Regions from separate parts of the Endobacterium panacihumi genome, predicted to be linked through region 2. Evidence: predicted binding sites of a transcription regulator. Region 2 holds the regulator's gene; each other region holds the start of a gene.
The links. Region 2 encodes LexA, which represses DNA repair genes until DNA is damaged. Its sites were predicted from a motif close to TGTTCNNNNTGTGTTCNG; they were not measured.
Positions count from the first base shown of each region.

Region 1: ACRQ1B_RS22175 (PA0069 family radical SAM protein) is a predicted target of LexA. The motif match lies at 2,576-2,593, and genes of this name have one in related genera.
Region 3: dinB (DNA polymerase IV) is a predicted target of LexA. The motif match lies at 1,752-1,769, and genes of this name have one in related genera.
Region 4: ACRQ1B_RS04470 (putative DNA modification/repair radical SAM protein) is a predicted target of LexA. The motif match lies at 2,450-2,467, and genes of this name have one in related genera.

Region 1 covers NZ_JBOZRA010000006.1:86,733-90,921, forward strand. The annotation lists gene ACRQ1B_RS22165 (hypothetical protein) at 92-535, shown strand; gene rnhB (ribonuclease HII) at 546-1,214, opposite strand; gene ACRQ1B_RS22175 (PA0069 family radical SAM protein) at 1,359-2,516, opposite strand; gene ACRQ1B_RS22180 (glycosyltransferase family protein) at 2,649-3,161, shown strand; gene ACRQ1B_RS22185 (4-(cytidine 5'-diphospho)-2-C-methyl-D-erythritol kinase) at 3,179-4,078, opposite strand.
Region 2 covers NZ_JBOZRA010000001.1:1,514,219-1,518,407, reverse strand. The annotation lists gene ACRQ1B_RS07520 (ComEC/Rec2 family competence protein) at 1-1,917, shown strand, start outside; gene lexA (transcriptional repressor LexA) at 1,898-2,617, opposite strand; gene ACRQ1B_RS07510 (VOC family protein) at 2,790-3,668, shown strand; gene kdsA (3-deoxy-8-phosphooctulonate synthase) at 3,671-4,189, shown strand, end outside.
Region 3 covers NZ_JBOZRA010000003.1:199,365-203,553, forward strand. The annotation lists gene ACRQ1B_RS16325 (hypothetical protein) at 1-113, shown strand, start outside; gene dinB (DNA polymerase IV) at 612-1,715, opposite strand; gene ACRQ1B_RS16335 (SOS response-associated peptidase) at 1,837-2,610, opposite strand; partial or broken gene ACRQ1B_RS16340 (ATP dependent DNA ligase) at 2,671-2,916, opposite strand; gene ACRQ1B_RS16345 (hypothetical protein) at 3,567-3,977, opposite strand; gene ACRQ1B_RS16350 (hypothetical protein) at 4,090-4,189, shown strand, end outside.
Region 4 covers NZ_JBOZRA010000001.1:885,909-890,097, forward strand. The annotation lists gene ACRQ1B_RS04455 (glycosyltransferase family 2 protein) at 1-557, shown strand, start outside; gene ACRQ1B_RS04460 (glycosyltransferase family 4 protein) at 571-1,647, opposite strand; gene greA (transcription elongation factor GreA) at 1,766-2,242, opposite strand; gene ACRQ1B_RS04470 (putative DNA modification/repair radical SAM protein) at 2,473-3,705, shown strand; gene ACRQ1B_RS04475 (UdgX family uracil-DNA binding protein) at 3,702-4,189, shown strand, end outside.

The sequences.
Region 1 (4,189 bases), on a different contig from region 2:
CCCCCGTCTCCACACCGGGCACCTTAAAGTGCGTACTGGCGGATGGTTCGCTGCAGCTTGATATTGGGGACTTCAACAGAAAGGGACCTCTATGATTTTGAAAACATACGCGAGGCTATTTGTTCGCTCGCTTGATGATGCCTTGCCTTTCCTTGAAAAACTAGTCGGCCGCCCGGCGGACCTCCGCTTCTGGTCAGACGACCCCAAATTGCTCCAGTCAATTGCAGGAGACGGCGCAAAACCGCATTCGGACCTGGCAGATGTCGAACAGGCCGCCATCGGCGATTTTCTGGTCATCGCTGGCGACGAGAATTCGCTTGCATTGGCGCGCAAGGCAGCCGGACCGGTGATCGTGGATGATCTCCAGCAAACAACGGACGCTTTGGTCATGGCCGGCGCTGTGGTCGTGCTGCCATCAACTGCCGTGGAGACCGGCGTGTTCAACTATATCCGACATCCGGACGGGATGTTGGTTGAGTATGTGGAGTGGAAGCCTGAACTCGTCGCACGGATGATTGGTAAACCAGGGGCCTAGCCGGGTGAATCTAATCCAGCACCACTCCATCCTTCTTCAGTGGCCGAAAACTCATCCGGTGCAACACACACGGGCCATGCTCGATGATGGCGCCACGGTGCTGCGCCGTGCCATAGCCGGCATGCCCCTCAAACCCATAGGCGGGCCACACAGCGCCGGCGCGCGCCATCATGCGGTCACGCGTCACCTTGGCGACGATAGAGGCGGCGGCGATCGAGACGGAGCGGGCATCGCCCTTGATGACGGCGCGGCCGGTGCAGGTGATGCCGGGCACGACGTCGCGACCGTCGGATAAAACGAGGGCAGGGGGCGTTTCCAGCCCCGCCACGGCGCGGCGCATGGCATCCAGGCTGGCGCGCAAAATATTCATGTCGTCGATGCGTTGTGGGCCGGATGAGGCAATCGACACCTGCGCCGTGGCGATGATCGCGTCGAACAGTTTTTCACGCTGTTTCAGGCTGAGCTTTTTACTGTCGTTCAGTCCCGCCGGAATGTTTTCAGGGTCGAGAATGACGGCAGCGGCAACGACCGGTCCGGCCAAAGGTCCGCGTCCGGCCTCGTCGGTGCCGGCGACCGGCCACAGGCCTTCCGCGCGGGCGGCCTCCTCTATGCTGAAATCGGGTTTCAGCGGCAGAGGATCAAAGAGTTTGGGAGAATCGGGCGGCGTGCTTTTTTTCATGGCGGCGAAAATCGCACGCCGACCCGATCTCCTGCAAGCCCCGGCATAACGGCGGCAACGTTTCCCGCAAGGGGGAGAGCGGGGCCGGGGCAATTCGACACGGAAAGCGGCGGTGGACCGTGTCGAAATTCTTGAAATGCGTCTTTACAGCAGCGACAGCTGCACGCCGCCTCCATCAGGCCGCACGAACAGATCGTCACGCAGAGACATGCCGCGCCGTGCCATACCGAGCCGTTTGGTCGCCATCTCGAAACGGCGGCCGATCTGCCAGGCATAGGGGCCGGCGCCCTTCATGCGCTTGGTGAAATCGGCGTCGTAATCCTTGCCGCCGCGCATCGAGCGCACGAGGTTCATCACATGCCGGTAGCGGTCCGGATAGTTTTGCAAGAGCCAGTCGCGAAACAGCGGGCTCACCTCCAGCGGCAGGCGCAGAAGCACATAACTCGCCTCGCGCGCGCCGCTCGCATGGCCTGCCTCCAGCACGCGTTCGATCTCGTGGTCGTTGAGCGCCGGGATGACCGGCGACATCATCACCGCTGTCGGGATGCCGGCTTCGGTCAGCGCCTTGATGGTTTCCAGACGACGCGACGGCGTAGCAGCGCGCGGCTCCATGCTGCGCGCCAGCTTGCGGTCGAGCGTCGTCACCGAAATGCCGACCTTGGCCAGACCCTTGGCCGCCATGTCGGAGAGAATGTCGATGTCACGCGTGATCAACGATCCTTTTGTGACGATCAGAACCGGATGCCCGGCCTTCTGCAGCACTTCGAGGATCTGCCGCATGATGCGCCATTCCTTCTCTATCGGCTGATAGGGATCGGTATTGGTGCCGATCGCGATCGGCCGCACCTTGTAATCCGGGCGGCTGAGTTCGCGTTCCAGCAGGCGCGGCGCATCCGGCTTGGCAAACAGTTTTGCCTCGAAATCGAGCCCGGCAGAGAGGCCCATATAGCTGTGCGTCGGGCGCGCAAAACAATAGATGCAGCCATGCTCGCAGCCGCGATAGGGATTGATGGAACGGTCGAAGCCGATATCCGGGCTGTCGTTGCGGGTGATTGCCGTACGCGGCTTTTCCACCTGCACTTCGGTGCGGAACGGTTCCAGTTCTTCCAGCGACTGCCAGCCGTCGTCAAACGTCTCGCGGCGCTGTTCCTCGAAACGGCCGCTCGGGTTGATGCCCGCGCCGCGTCCGCGCCGGCGGTCGATCTCGATCCGAAGACCGGAAGCGTTCACCAGTGCGTTGGCAATATCTGCCGTATGGCCAGGTGCAAGCGCACCCTGCCTCAAATCTGACAGCTCGTTCATCGGAATCTCCCGCAGGCGGCGATGCGCCGCTGCAATGACAAAATTCCTATCGAAGAAAACGGAACATTGCAAGAACAAAAATGCGAGATCCTGCGAGTGGCGTTTCGTGCCTTTATGGGCTAACTGTCACAAATGCTGACTGTCATCATGGAATGCCGCGATCAGGAAACGGAACTGGCGCAGACCCTGTCTGTGCTTGTGGCGGGCGCCGTGGAGGGGCTTGTGAGCGATGTGGTGATCCTCGATCACGGCTCTCGCGATGGCAGCGCGCGGGTGGCGGACGCGGCCGGATGCCGTTTCCATAACCATTGGGATATCAAGGACATCCTGCGTTCCGTGCGCGGCGAATGGCTGCTTCTGATGGAGCCGGGTGCGCGCCCGCAGATGGGCTGGATCGACGAGCTGGGCGAACATCTGGCGATGAACAGGCAGGCGGCGAAATTTTCGCCGTCACGCAATCATCTGCCATCCTTCTTCAAGCGGTTGAGCCGTCGTGTTCCGCCTCTGGAATATGGTTTCGTTCTGCCGAAATCACAGGCGATGGCAATCGCCAAATCGGGCATGCCGCTGGAGCAGCTGGTGCAGAGACAGAAGACGTTCATGCTGATCAGCGAGATGGTGCCGGCCTGGGCGGCGCGCAAATAGCCGCGCGCTGACGGGCCTTATCCGACCCCGCCCGGCACGGTGGATGTCGCGCAAAAATACCAGTCGGGACGCGCGCTGCTTAATGCCGCTGCGGCAGTCTGGGCCTTTTCCCCATTCTCGAAAATACCGAAACAGGTGGCGCCCGAACCGGACATACGCGACAGCAGCGCGCCCTCGGCATCGAGCATGGCGCGCAGTGTGGCGATCTCCGGCACCAGCATCGTTGCTGCCGGTTCCATATCGTTGCGCAACGCGGCCAGACAGTCGATCCAGTCCCCAAGGTCGGTGGCGGCGGGCAGCGCACTCACAGGTGAGTTGTCGCGCCGTTCCAGTGCCTTGAAGATGGCGGGCGTCGAGACGCCGATCAACGGATTACCGAGGACAAGCGCCATGGCCGGCATCTGCGGCAACACGCTTATCTGATCGCCGATGCCGCGTGCCGCAAGCGGCCTGCCGGAAAAACACATCGGCACATCGGCGCCGAGGGAGAGGAGCAGGGCCTGTCCCTCCTGCGGCTCCAGATCGGCGTTCCAGACGCGCATCAGGCCGTGCAGGGCGGCGGCGGCATCGGCAGAGCCGCCGCCGATACCGGACGCGACGGGCAGGTTCTTGTCCAGATGAATGGCAACGGGGCCGGTGATGATACCGGCAGCGGCGAGGCGCTGACGCAACCCGTCACGCGCCTTCAGCACGAGGTTGTCGGACGGGTCACCAAGGGCTGCGGCAAACCGGCCTGAGATGGAAAACCGGTCCTCGGCGGCAGCGGAGATGTCCAGCCGGTCGCCGGTATCGCAAAAGGTCACGAGACTGTCGAGCAGGTGATAACCATCGGCACGCCGGCCGGTGACATGCAGCGCCAGATTGATTTTCGCACGCGCCAGTTCGCTCGCCTGCGTCACCGTGGGTATTACGGTCATGCCTCGCCTGCCGCGTCAGTTGCCAGTGGCGGGGGGAGTGGCGGCTGGCGTGGCTGCCGGTGCTTCACCCGGCAGGTCGAGAACCATGCCCGGAAAGATCCGGTTCGGGTT
Region 2 (4,189 bases):
GGCATTGGCGCCATCGGCTTTTTCTACGGCGCGCCTGTGGCCGCTGATGGTTCTGTCACGGCCAGTTGGGGGCGGGCCATGGAGCGGATGTTTTTCACCTGGCGCAGCGCGATTGCCTCTCGCATCCGTGACACGGTGCCCGGCGATGCCGGGGCTTTTGCCGCCGCCATCGTGACCGACGAACGGCGTGCCATTTCCACGGAGACCACCGAGGCGCTGCGTGTCTCTGGGCTGGCTCATATCGTTGCGATTTCCGGGCTGAACATGGCGCTGGCGGCCGGTATCTTTTTTGTCGGCATGCGCAGCCTGTTTGCTCTTATGCCCGGTTTTGCGCAGGCGTTTCCCGTCAAGAAGCTGGCGGCGGGTGCAGCACTTCTGATGGCGACCGGTTATTACCTGATCTCCGGCTTCGGCGTGTCCGCCGAGCGCGCCTATATCATGATGGCGATCATGCTGGCCGCCGTGTTTTTCGACCGTCCGTCGATCAGCCTGCGCAATGTGGCGCTGGCGGCGCTGGTCGTTCTTGTCGTCTCTCCCTCGGAAATTCTGGGGCCGAGTTTCCAGATGTCCTTTGCCGCCACGGTGGCGCTGGTGGCGGGCTATTCGGCATGGAGCAGGCGCAGGGAGGCGAATAGCGACGATCCGCCATGGCGCCCGGCAGCGCTCAAACCGGTTTTTGCCCTGGGGCATCTGGTCGGTGGCGTCTTCGTCACGTCGCTGATCGGTGGCCTGTCGACGGCCATCTTTTCCATCGACCATTTTCACCGTCTTTCCACCTACGGGCTGGCCGCCAATCTGGCTGCCATGCCGCTCGTTTCGTTCATCGTCATGCCGTTCGGCCTGATTGCAATGCTGGTGATGCCATTTGGGCTGGATGGGCCGTTCTTGAACGTGATGGGCATGGGGCTGGAGGGCGTCATCATCGTCGCCAAAACCGTTGCCGGCTGGGGTGGCGATGTCGGCATCGGCCGCCAACCGACTTGGTTTCTTCCCATCGCAACGGCTGGCTTCCTTATCCTGACCTTGCTGCGCACGCGGCTTTATCTGCTGGGGCTGCCGTTTCTGGCTCTGGCCATTTTTCTCTCATGGCGGGCAGGGCACGATCCGCCGCCGGATTTTCTCGTTTCGGAAGATGGCAGCCTTGCTGCGTTTCTGGCGGATGGTCAGGTCGCCACCAATCGCGTCCGTCCGCCCGGTTTCATCTACTCGCAGTGGCGTCATGCCCTGTCATTGCCCCAGCCAGAGGGGCCGACTTTGCTGGATATTCCGGCACCGGACACGGAGGTGAAGCCTCCCCAGTCCAGTCATGCTTTGACGGCGGCAAACACGAGTGTAGACCTGCCCGGTTCGGACGCTGTGTCCCTGGCTTCTCCCACTATGCAGGAGAAAGGCGCTGCGAAGAAAAATGCGGCAAGTCCAGAAGCGCCAGTTGCTGCCGTAGCAAGGGCAGGCCGAGAGCCGCTCAAACCAGAACAAATCGCCCGAGCCCGGCAGGGCATGCGAAAAGCACTGCAGGAAACCCCTTCGGCAACATTCGCCTGCGCGGCCCGATCATGGTGTGTCGCAAGACCACGCGATGGCCCGACGATCGCGGTTGTGGAAGATGCGCGTTACGCCGGCCCCGCCTGTGATATGGCTCAGGTGGTGATCGCTGCGCGCGCCCGTTTCGATCGCTGCCGATCAGGCGCCCTGATGATCAATGGCGAAGCACTGCGCCGCATGGGGGCTTTGGAAATCCGCTTTAACGGAAAATCCGATCCTCAGGAATGGTCAGTCGTTGTCGCCATGGATGGCTCTGATCGCTCCTGGGAGCGCCACCGCCAGTATGACTGGCGGCGAGGTGTTTTCGATCCGGCATTGCCGGAACCGCTGCAATTCCTGAGCAGCAGATCGCAGATCAGTGGTAACGGCGAATGAGGCCGACCAGCTTGCCCTGAACTTTTACACGTTCCTGCGGGAAGATGCGGGTCTCATAAGCCGGGTTGGCGGCTTCCAGCGCGATCGATGCGCCCTTGCGGCGAAAACGCTTCAGTGTCGCTTCCTCGTCATCCACCAGCGCGACGATGATATCACCCGGCGTGGCGGTGTTGCCGTTGCGGATGATGACCGTGTCGCCATCCAGAATGCCGGCCTCGATCATCGAATCGCCGCGCACTTCCAGCGCATAATGTTCGCCATTGCCGAGCATTTCCGGCGGCACGGCGATTTCATGCGTGGTGTTCTGGATTGCGGAGATCGGCACACCGGCAGCAATCCGGCCCATGACGGGCACGGTGGTGGCCGGAATGCTGTCATTGGCGACCGGTGGCGGGGTGACCGTCTTGACCGGCTGGGTCTTGCCGAGACTGCCTTCGATGACGCTCGGTGAAAACGGTTTGCGCGGCGTCAGGCTGGCATTATAGGCGTCCGGCAGCTTGATGACTTCCAGGGCACGTGCCCGGTTCGGCAGGCGGCGGATGAAGCCGCGTTCCTCAAGTGCCGTGATCAGGCGGTGGATGCCCGATTTGGAAGCCAGGTCCAGCGCATCCTTCATTTCGTCGAACGATGGCGGCACACCGGACTCCTTCATGCGTTCGTGAATGAACAGAAGCAGTTCCTGCTGTTTGCGCGTGAGCATGGCGGGTCCTTGAAGGTGAAACAAATCCAGAACGGACACTATATGTTCCATGTGTGTTCCGCAACTACGAAAATTGGTAGTGCTTGGAACGAAGGCGGCGCATGGTGTGCTTGATCACGGGCTGGGAAAAGTCGATCACTGTTATTCAAGCCTGTTTTGAAGAAGGGCGGCCATGTTCACCATCGACCATCTCGTTTTGCCCACCGCGTCTCTCGATATTGCTCGTCGGCGATTAAGCCGGCTCGGTTTCACGGTTGCGGCCGACGCCACACATCCGTTCGGTACGGGAAATGCCTGTGTTTTCATGAGGGATGGCACCTATCTGGAGCCGTTGGCCGTTGTGGATTCGGAACTCTACGAGAACTCGATTGCAGCCGGTAATGCATTCGTGGCGCAGGATCAGGCGGCGCGCACAGTGATGGGCGAGGAGGGCTTTTCTGCCGTCGCCCTGGCAACGGACAATGCGCGTGCCGACCGTGAGCGGTTTACCCAAGCCGGGATTTCCGGCGGTGATATGCTGGAATTCTCACGGCTAGCGAAGTTGCCGGACGGTTCGGAAAAACTTGCCCGTTTTCATCTGGCTTTTGCGGGGCGCGGGGAAAGTGATTCTTTCGGCGTGTTCACATGTCAGCGGCTTGATCCCTTGCCGGCCGATCGCGCGACACTGGAGCGCCACGAAAACGGTGTTTTCGGTTTGGCGGAGGTCGTGCTGGTGGCGGAAAATGCATTGGCTTCTCACGTCGGGCGTCTGCAGATCGCGATCGATACCGGTTCGGAGCTTGCCGGCGAGCATCATCGCTTTTCCGCGAGAAACGCTGCCGTGCAGGTGCTGTCTGCCGAAACCTTTCGGGCTGAATTTGCGGTCGAGGCTGGTTTCAAGTCATCGCAAACGCTTGGCCTCACCGGCGCCGCCATCGTCTTCCGTGTTCCCGATCTCACCGTGACACGGGCAAAGCTTGCTGCTAATGACGTCGCATTCATGGAAAAGGGCAGCCGTATCATGGTTGCCCCGGCGCCCGGACAGGGTGCCGTATTTGCTTTCGAGGAGTGATCATGGCTGTCAGCGCCAAGGCCGAAGTAACCGTCGGCGAGGGGGCCAAGCAGGTCCTTTTTTCCAACAGCAAGAAACTCTCTCTGATCGCCGGCCCCTGCCAGATGGAAAGCCGCGACCATGCCTTCATGATCGCCGGCACGCTGTCGGAGCTCTGCGAGAAGCTTGGCATCGGTCTCGTCTACAAATCCTCCTTCGACAAGGCGAACCGCACGTCGATTGCCGGCAAGCGCGGCATCGGGCTCGAAACAGCAATGGAAATCTTTGCCGATCTCAAGAAGGAATTCGGCTTTCCGGTCCTGACCGACATTCATACCGAAGAGCAGTGCGCCATCGTTGCTGAAACGGTGGATATCCTGCAGATCCCGGCATTTTTGTCGCGCCAGACCGATCTTCTGGTGGCCGCTGCAAAAACCGGCCGTGCCATCAACGTCAAGAAGGGCCAGTTTCTGGCGCCCTGGGACATGAAGAATGTCCAGGCAAAGTTTACCGAAAGCGGAAACGGCAATGTGCTGCTGTGC
Region 3 (4,189 bases), on a different contig from region 2:
GCAATCCTGCCTCAGGTGGACATGAAATGCGGACGTCCATTGGCTCCTTCCTTGCCATGGCACCGAAAGGGCCTGAACATGAAGCCCTCGTAGCCCTTTTTAAGGGCAGCTGAATGCGTCAAGTTTGCGCCTATGAGTGTGGAAATGTCTGCTACCACTTGGCAGCAAATCAAGAGAAATAAGCCTCCACCTCAAGCTTTCGAACGACAAATAGACAAATCAGCACTTATTGGGCGAGGAACGCAAATATCTGGAATCGTTCAGCATTGATTTGAGGGGGCGAAGGTTCGTATCCGTTCAAGAGCCTTACCCTGCCTGCACCGGCTGCAAATACCCCTGCATTACTCGCGGCTGGTATTTGGGCACCTAGAAATAATGCGTTGCGCCAAGTGCATCGCTGGACCGCAGAGCAAGACCTAACGGTACCCGAAGGGTCGTGTATAGAAACCCAACGAAGCGATGTACCTCCTCCCACAAAGCTTCGTGTCTCAGGTGGCCCACTCCTCCTCCCAAGGGTAGCCTGAACGGACAACGGCACTCCTCCTCCAGCCGGTGTCCAATGATTTCGAAAAGCCTGCGCACTCCTCCCGCGCAGGCTTTTTCGTTTTTGCCTACATCCCGAAATCCAATTGCGACTGATCCTCATCGCCATCTTCGCCCCGATCGTTCGTCAGCGACGATAGGGTGACGCCAAGCAGCCGCACCGACAGCTTGAACGGATAGACGGTCGCAAGAAGCCCAGTTGCTGCTTCAAGAATCTCGTTGCCGTTGGCAAACGGAAGGGCCGTGGTCTTGCTGCGCGTCGCCTGGCTGAAGTCGGAATATTTGATCTTCACGGTGACGGTCTTGCCGCTGAAACCTTTTCCCTCGCAATAGCCCCAGACCTTCTCCGCCAACGGCTTCAATTCGCTCGTCGCCAGATCAAGGTCGTCGATATCTTGGCTGAACGTATCTTCGGCGCCAACGGATTTTCTCACGCGGTCGGGCCGGACCTGGCGATTGTCGATACCGCGGGCGATGCCGTAGAAATAGGGACCGGACTTTCCGAAATGCTGCGACAGGAACGGCAGAGACTGCGCCTTGAGATCCGCGCCGGTCTCGATACCGAGCCGATGCATTTTCTCGGCGGTGGCCGGCCCGACTCCATGGAATTTCTTGACGGCAAGCTGCTCGACAAACGCCGGGCCGTTCTTCGGCGTGATGACCGCCTGCCCATTCGGCTTGTTGAGGTCGGACGCCGTCTTGGCCAGAAATTTGTTGTAGGAAATCCCGGCTGATGCGTTGAGGCCGGTCACGGCCTTGATCTTCGCCCGGATTTCCAGCGCGATCTCTGTGGCGATCGGCATGCCCTTCAGGTTTTCCGTCACGTCGAGATAAGCCTCGTCCAGTGACAAAGGCTCGATCAGAGGCGTGTATTCGGCAAAAATCTCGCGGATCTGCTGCGACACGGCTCGATACACTTCGAACCTCGGCTTCACGAAAATCAGATCGGGGCATTTGCGCGCCGCCGTGACCGACGGCATAGCCGAATGGACCCCGAACTTGCGGGCTTCATAGCTGGCAGCCGCCACGACACCGCGGGCGGCAGCTCCCCCGACGGCCAACGGCCTGCCGCGCAGCTCCGGATTGTCACGCTGCTCGACCGACGCATAGAACGCGTCCATGTCTACATGGATGATTTTGCGCAAGGTCTCTGCCGGGATCGTGTCTGTCATGGTGCTGCCGGAAGGTCCGGGTTGAGGCTTGATAGTTGGAACGGATAGTGAACGTATCATCGTTCCCGCCGATCGCAAACAACTGCTTCATGGGACCGAACTGTCGGGTGCCCTTACCTTCCTACAACAGGCTACCCTGCTCGACGGGTTCACCTGATTTCGAGACGATCGAGGAGCCGTAGGGTTCGCGCGAGGAAATGATCAGCGTATCGTCCGGCAGAGGGCGGGCGAGATGCTGAGCTTCCTCCCACGGCGCCCGCATCCAGACCTCCGTTTCTTCCTTCGTCAGCAGCAGGACCGGCATCGCCTTCTCATGGATCGGACTCACCAGCCCATTCGGATCGGTCGTGAGGAAGCCATAGAGGTCATCTGTGGTCAGCCCGTCCTTTACCTTCCGGACGCTTTGCCATTGCGGCACGTGGATGCCGGCAAAGAACATCAGCGATTTTTGTTCGTCGCGGGCGAACCAGGCGTTTGGGACTTTGCCGCCGGGTGCCTGACTTGCGGGATCCGGCTCGGCAAAGCTTGTGACAGGAACAATACAACGATGCTCCACACCGAACCAGCGTTTCCAATGGGGTAAAGTGAGCTTGCGGACATTGGTGACGCCGCGGTCCGGCTCCATACGTATGAGTGTGTCCATATCGACAACCTGGCCCTTTACCCTCATCTTGTCGGCGCGTGCCTCGGCTGCTTTCTTCTGAACGAAGATCGGGGAGGGGAGGCCCCAGCGCGCATGCACCAGTTGCGTTTTGCCGTCAGCGGTATTGCGGACGATCGGTCCCGACTGGTCCGGGTTCATCTGATAGGTGGGCATAAGGTTGATCAGGCTCTCTACGTCCTTGGCCCATTGCGAGACCCAGTCCTTGTCCTCCATCCGATAAAGGTTGCACATTCCAGGCTGTCCTCCCGCTCAGACCAATGGGGGGCAGTCTAGCGCATCGATGGTGATCCGCTAGTCGAGCTGGAAAACATCGGCATTGTCCTGCCGCTCGCGCAAACCTTTGTAGACCGCATGGCGGAGTTTGCGATCTGCCGTCCAGCCACGGAACTCGATCTCGGCAATCAGCGTCGGATGGACCCAGACGATATCGGCTTCTCCAGCATAGGGCACCGGCGGTCGCTTCTACCGTAGCTTTTCGAGCATCTTGCGCAGCTTGGTGGCCTCGGCCTCCTTGAACCCGGTCCCAACTCTGCCGATTCCAGGAACTCATGACCGGTGTGGGTAGCGGCGAGTTCAAAGGTGATGATTTCGTTTGATCGGCTTGCAGACCACATAATTGCGATGAAGAAGCAGGACTTCTCTTCCTGTCCAGGCAGGATCGTGGAGGTGTTCGCTGCATGGAAACCCGAGGGCAAGAGAATTATCGTCCATCCGAATGTGAAGGCCTGGCCGGAGAAGGCGAAAGGCGAGCTGAGAACGTGGGCCCGGCAATGGGAGTGACGGTCCCAAGAGGCTTCGAGTTCAAGTCCGACGCGGCAACCATGCCGCTAAACGCAGTGGCGGCAGCAGTAATCTGGATCAGGTTATGGGTGTCAATTTGACCATGAGACTATAGCTGGAAGCTCTGGAAGCCGTCGATCCACGCGTCGTGTTGGGTGGCTTGACTGTGGAAGCGATAGGGGTTTTCGAAACGGGAATGGCCACGCATCGCAGCGGAAAGGCCTTCAGCTGTCCAACGTGCAATAACTGCGCAGCAGGGAAAGTCATAGCCTCACCTGCATGAGGCAAACAAGGCGACGCTTCGTTTCGTGCGGTTATCGTCACTCTTCATTCCCCCATCCTGGCGTGAAAACTATGAGGGTGCTGAAGGTTTTCAAGGCATGCAGAAGGTTGTGGTGAATAGGTGATTATTGCGCAGCTTTACCGCCCATAAATACCCGGTGCATCGTTTCTGCGATCGCCTGCTCGATCGGCTTGTCGAGCAGAATGTCAGGTTCGTTGGCGAGTTCCATGAATGTTTGGTCGACGAGCCGTTCCTTCATAGGGCCTGAGAGATGATAGCGAATAGCATAAGTACCGAGTTTATGCCGAAGTGCGTCCATCTCTGCATCTGGCACAACAAGTTTTCGCGGAATAATCATGACACGGTTCCTCCAGCGATGGATCGTAAGCTGTATTCCCGACTTGTCCAATGAAGTTGGGGTGACCACGCGGCTCGGCGTGGTTTCAGAGCGCAATGTCGTGATTAGGCTATAATCAAGTTGCGCGACATCAATCTTCTCTGCATTACTGCTGTCTACCGTGACTGGAAAAAGCATTAAGGCTCAGTATTTGCCAGATAAATCGCTCCGTTGGCTTCAGCCCCCAGATACAAATGAGCGGCTCGGGTTCCACGAAGGAAACGAGGTCGCTAAAGTCTGGCCGGAGGGATTGAAAGGTAACACAGCGGCAAAATGGCATTGGACAGTCACGCCAAGAAAAGCAGTTGGTTTTGTTGATGGCACCGGAGACGAAGAGAAGGATGCTTTCT
Region 4 (4,189 bases), 630 kb from region 2:
GCTTTAACATCGACGCGGACGAACGGCTGGACGAGCAATTCCAGGCATTGCTGCCGAAACTTGTCGTGGCACCGGAAAATATTGTCGGATGGCGCATCGCTCGGCGTCCGTATCTGATCGGTTATGGTTATACGCCCGAAAACGTTCGTGAGCGTCAGAACTTGCGGATGATCCGCAACGGCAAGGGTGAGTATGATCTCAGCCAGACGGTGCATGAAGGCATCATGCCGAACGGACGCGTGAAAGACACGCCATCGGGCAGCCTGCTGCATTTCCGCCCCCTTCTGCTCGATGAGCAGATTTTGAAGGAAAACAAATATTCGACCCTGAAGGCCAACCAGAAAGTTGCCGAAGGCAAGCGGTCGAAGCTCAAGAAGCTCGTGTTTTCACCGACCGTTTATTTCCTGCGTCTGTATTTCTTCAACGGCCTGTGGCGCTGTGGCGTGCCGGGTCTGATCCAAGCCATGACCGGCGCATCCTATTCGTTCCTGACCCAGGCCAAGATCTATCAGCGCAATGCGCTCAGAAAACACCCTATTGCCGATGAGATAGAGTGATGGGCCGCGCCACTCAGGTGGCGGTGGCCTTGTAGATGTCGCCCAGTTTTTGTGCCTCGCCCTCGATGTTGAAATTCTGCGCAACGTGGGCGAGCGCTCGTTTCGAGGCCATCGCGCGCCGCACGTCATCGTCCATGAAAAGCGCCGTGGTATTCACCATGACATCGAGATTGTCGCGGGCAACGATCTCGCCCGTCTCGTTCTCGCCGGTCACCAGCAGTTCGGAAAATGCGCCGACATCGGTCGCCACGACCGGTACTGCCGTTGCCATCGCCTCGAGCGGGGTAAGCCCAAACCCTTCCCAGCGTTGCGGCGCGACAAAAAGATCCAGCACCCGATACCAGTCGTTGATATTCGTATGCTCGCCGACAAAGAGGATACGGTCGGCAAGGCCAACCGCCGCCACGCGCGCCTTCAGTTCGTTTTCGAAGGCCATATGTTTGGCCGTTGCGCGACCGGCGATGATGGCGATCCAGTCAGGCCTGTCGGGCAGAAGGCGGACCATGCTGTCGACGAACAGATCGGTGCCTTTCTGGTGACGCACACGACCAAAGCAGCCGACGATCTGCGCATCGCCATCAAGCCCACAGGCGCGTTTCGCTGCCGCCCTATCTTCCGGCGGCGAAAAACGGTGCGTATCTATACCGTGCAGCACGACGGTGTTTTGCACTTCCAGATAGGCTGATGTCTTGGCGCTGGTGGCGATCACAGCGTCCATTTTCGAGATCAGCCATTTCGTCCAGCCGGTATGCTTGCGCTGCGAAGCCGAGGTGAAGACAATGCGGATCTTCATCCGCAACACATCGCGCATCACGATTGCCGGCAGCATTTCGAGATTGCGGCGGGCATGCCAGATACGAACAGAGGCGCCATCCGGCTCCGACCAGAGGTGGAAGAGGTCGCGAAAACGAATGAAGGGCAGGCTTTCCGGCAGGCCGGGGCCAAGAGAGGCGATCCGCTGGCCCTGCCGGGCTTGAACCGGCAGAAGCTGGATGATCGTTGATGTCACGCCGGAAAGGCGCCTTTTGAAATTCGGCGCAATGACTTGGATCTTGCGGATGTCGGCAAGCGGCACTGTTGTCTCCGGCATGCTGCCTTAGGACGCCGTGCGCCCATCTGGACGCACAAAAGACGCTCTAGTTCTTGGATCTGCGCATCGTATCGGCCCGAAAATCGATTGCGATTTTCGGGCCGATACCGAGGGCTGGTCAGCCCCAGGTGACGGTCAGGATTTCGTAGGCCTTGGAGCCGCCCGGAGCGACCACCTCGATGGAATCGCCGGCTTCCTTGCCGATCATCGCACGTGCGATCGGCGAGGAAATGGAAATGCGGCCCTGCTTCACATCGGCTTCCTGATCGCCGACGATCTGGTAGGTCTTTTCTTCGTCGGTATCTTCATCAACGAGTTTGACCGTGGCGCCGAACTTGATGGTCGAACCGGACATTTTCGACAGGTCGATCACTTCCGCGCGGGCTGTCAGGTCCTCAAGTTCGGTGATCCGGCCTTCATTATGGCTCTGCGCTTCCTTGGCGGCGTGGTATTCGGCGTTTTCCGACAGGTCGCCATGGGCGCGCGCCTCGGCAATCGCTTCAATGATGCGCGGACGTTCTTCCTGCTGACGCCAGCGAAGCTCCTCCTGAAGCTTCGTGAAACCGTTCGGCGTCATCGGTACCTTTTCAACCATTTCCTAGTCCTCGACCCTGCGTCCGCCATGCGCGGACACAAAAAGAAAGAGGTCCCGGAGCAAAACTCCGGAACCGTCCGAAAAACATTATTTGCGCCAGTATAACAGAAATCTGACGGCAAATTCCAATAAAAACAGAGATAGTGCATTCATGCGCGATTTCACAGGGGCACAGTTGCTTTTGCAGGGTTTCTTGACATTCGTGTTGAGAACATATAGTGAACAAACTAATGAAGAAATCGCTTAAAGAACGCCTCGCCATTCTCTCTGATGCGGCCAAATATGACGCTTCCTGCGCATCGAGCGGGACGGTGAAAAGAGATTCGTCGGCATCTGGCGGACTGGGGTCGACTGAGGGTTCAGGCATTTGCCACGCCTATGCGCCGGATGGGCGATGTATCTCGCTTTTAAAAATTCTGATGACGAATTTCTGCATCTATGATTGCGCCTATTGCATCAATCGATCGTCGAGCAATGTCGAGCGGGCGCGGTTTACGGTCGAGGAAGTGGTCTGGCTGACGCTGGAATTTTATCGGCGCAATTATATTGAGGGCCTGTTCCTTTCCTCCGGCATCATTCGCTCCTCCGACCACACGATGGAGGAAATGGTACGCATTGCGCGCGAACTGCGAACGATCCATAATTTTCGCGGCTACATTCACCTGAAATCCATTCCCGAAGCCTCACCGAAACTGATCGAGGAGGCGGGACTGTATGCGGACCGTCTCTCGATCAACATCGAACTGCCGACGGATGCCGGCATCGGTAAATTTGCGCCGGAAAAACGGCCGGACAATATACGGCGTTCGATGGGCAATCTGCGTCTTAAAATTGAAGAGATGGCCGAGCCGACCCTGCAGAGCAAACGGCGACAGAAGTTTGCGCCGGCGGGGCAGAGCACACAGATGATCGTTGGGGCCGATGCCGCTGACGACGCCACCATTCTCGGCACCAGTGCTCGGCTTTATGGCAGCTATGGCTTGAAGCGCGTCTATTATTCGGCCTTCAGCCCAATCCCCGATTCATCGAAAAACCTGCCGCTGATCAAGCCGCCATTGATGCGCGAACACCGGCTATATCAGGCCGACTGGCTGTACCGCTTTTATGGCTTCGATATCGGCGAGATCACATCGTCGCGGCCCGACGGCATGCTGGACCTTGATGTCGATCCCAAACTGGCCTGGGCACTCGGGCATCGCGAGCAGTTTCCGGTGGATGTGAACCGGGCAGACAAGGAAAAGCTTCTTCGCGTGCCGGGTTTCGGTACCAAGACGGTGAAATCCATTCTGTCGGCCCGCCGCTTCCGCCGCCTTCGGCTGGAGGATGTTGCGCGCCTGGGTGTATCGCTGAAGAAAGTGCAGGCTTTTATCATTGCAGAGGGCTGGACACCGCACCGGCTGGTCGATCGCACCGATCTGCGGGCAATGTTCATGCCGAAACCGGAACAGTTGTCACTGTTATGACGGAGTGCTGTTTTCTGGAGGGGCGGGGCGATCTTTCCGAATGGCGGGATGCGGCGCGTCGTTTCCTGATTGCAGGCATCGAGCCGCAAAAGATCGACTGGCGGCTGCGTGATGGAGAGCAGGGGCTGTTTGATGACGGCGGTTGCTCGTCCTCGGGTGCAACCGTGCTTCCGGTCGTGAACGGAGATGCGGCACAGGTGTGCGTGCCGCCAGCCTTTCTTCGGCTTGCGGAAGCGGTTGTCTGTCACGCTGATCCCGGGCGATTTGCATTGCTTTATCGCCTTCTGTTTCGCTTGCGGCAGGAGCGGCATCTGCTGGAGGTGAAATCGGATGCCGATGTGGTGGCGGCGCATCGCATGCATAAATCGGTGGGCCGCGATTATCACAAGATGACAGCCTTCGTGCGTTTCAAGGAAATGCCCTTGGCTGCGGGCGTGGCCGGCCGACGCCGCTTTCTTGCCTGGTTCGAGCCGGATCATTTTAT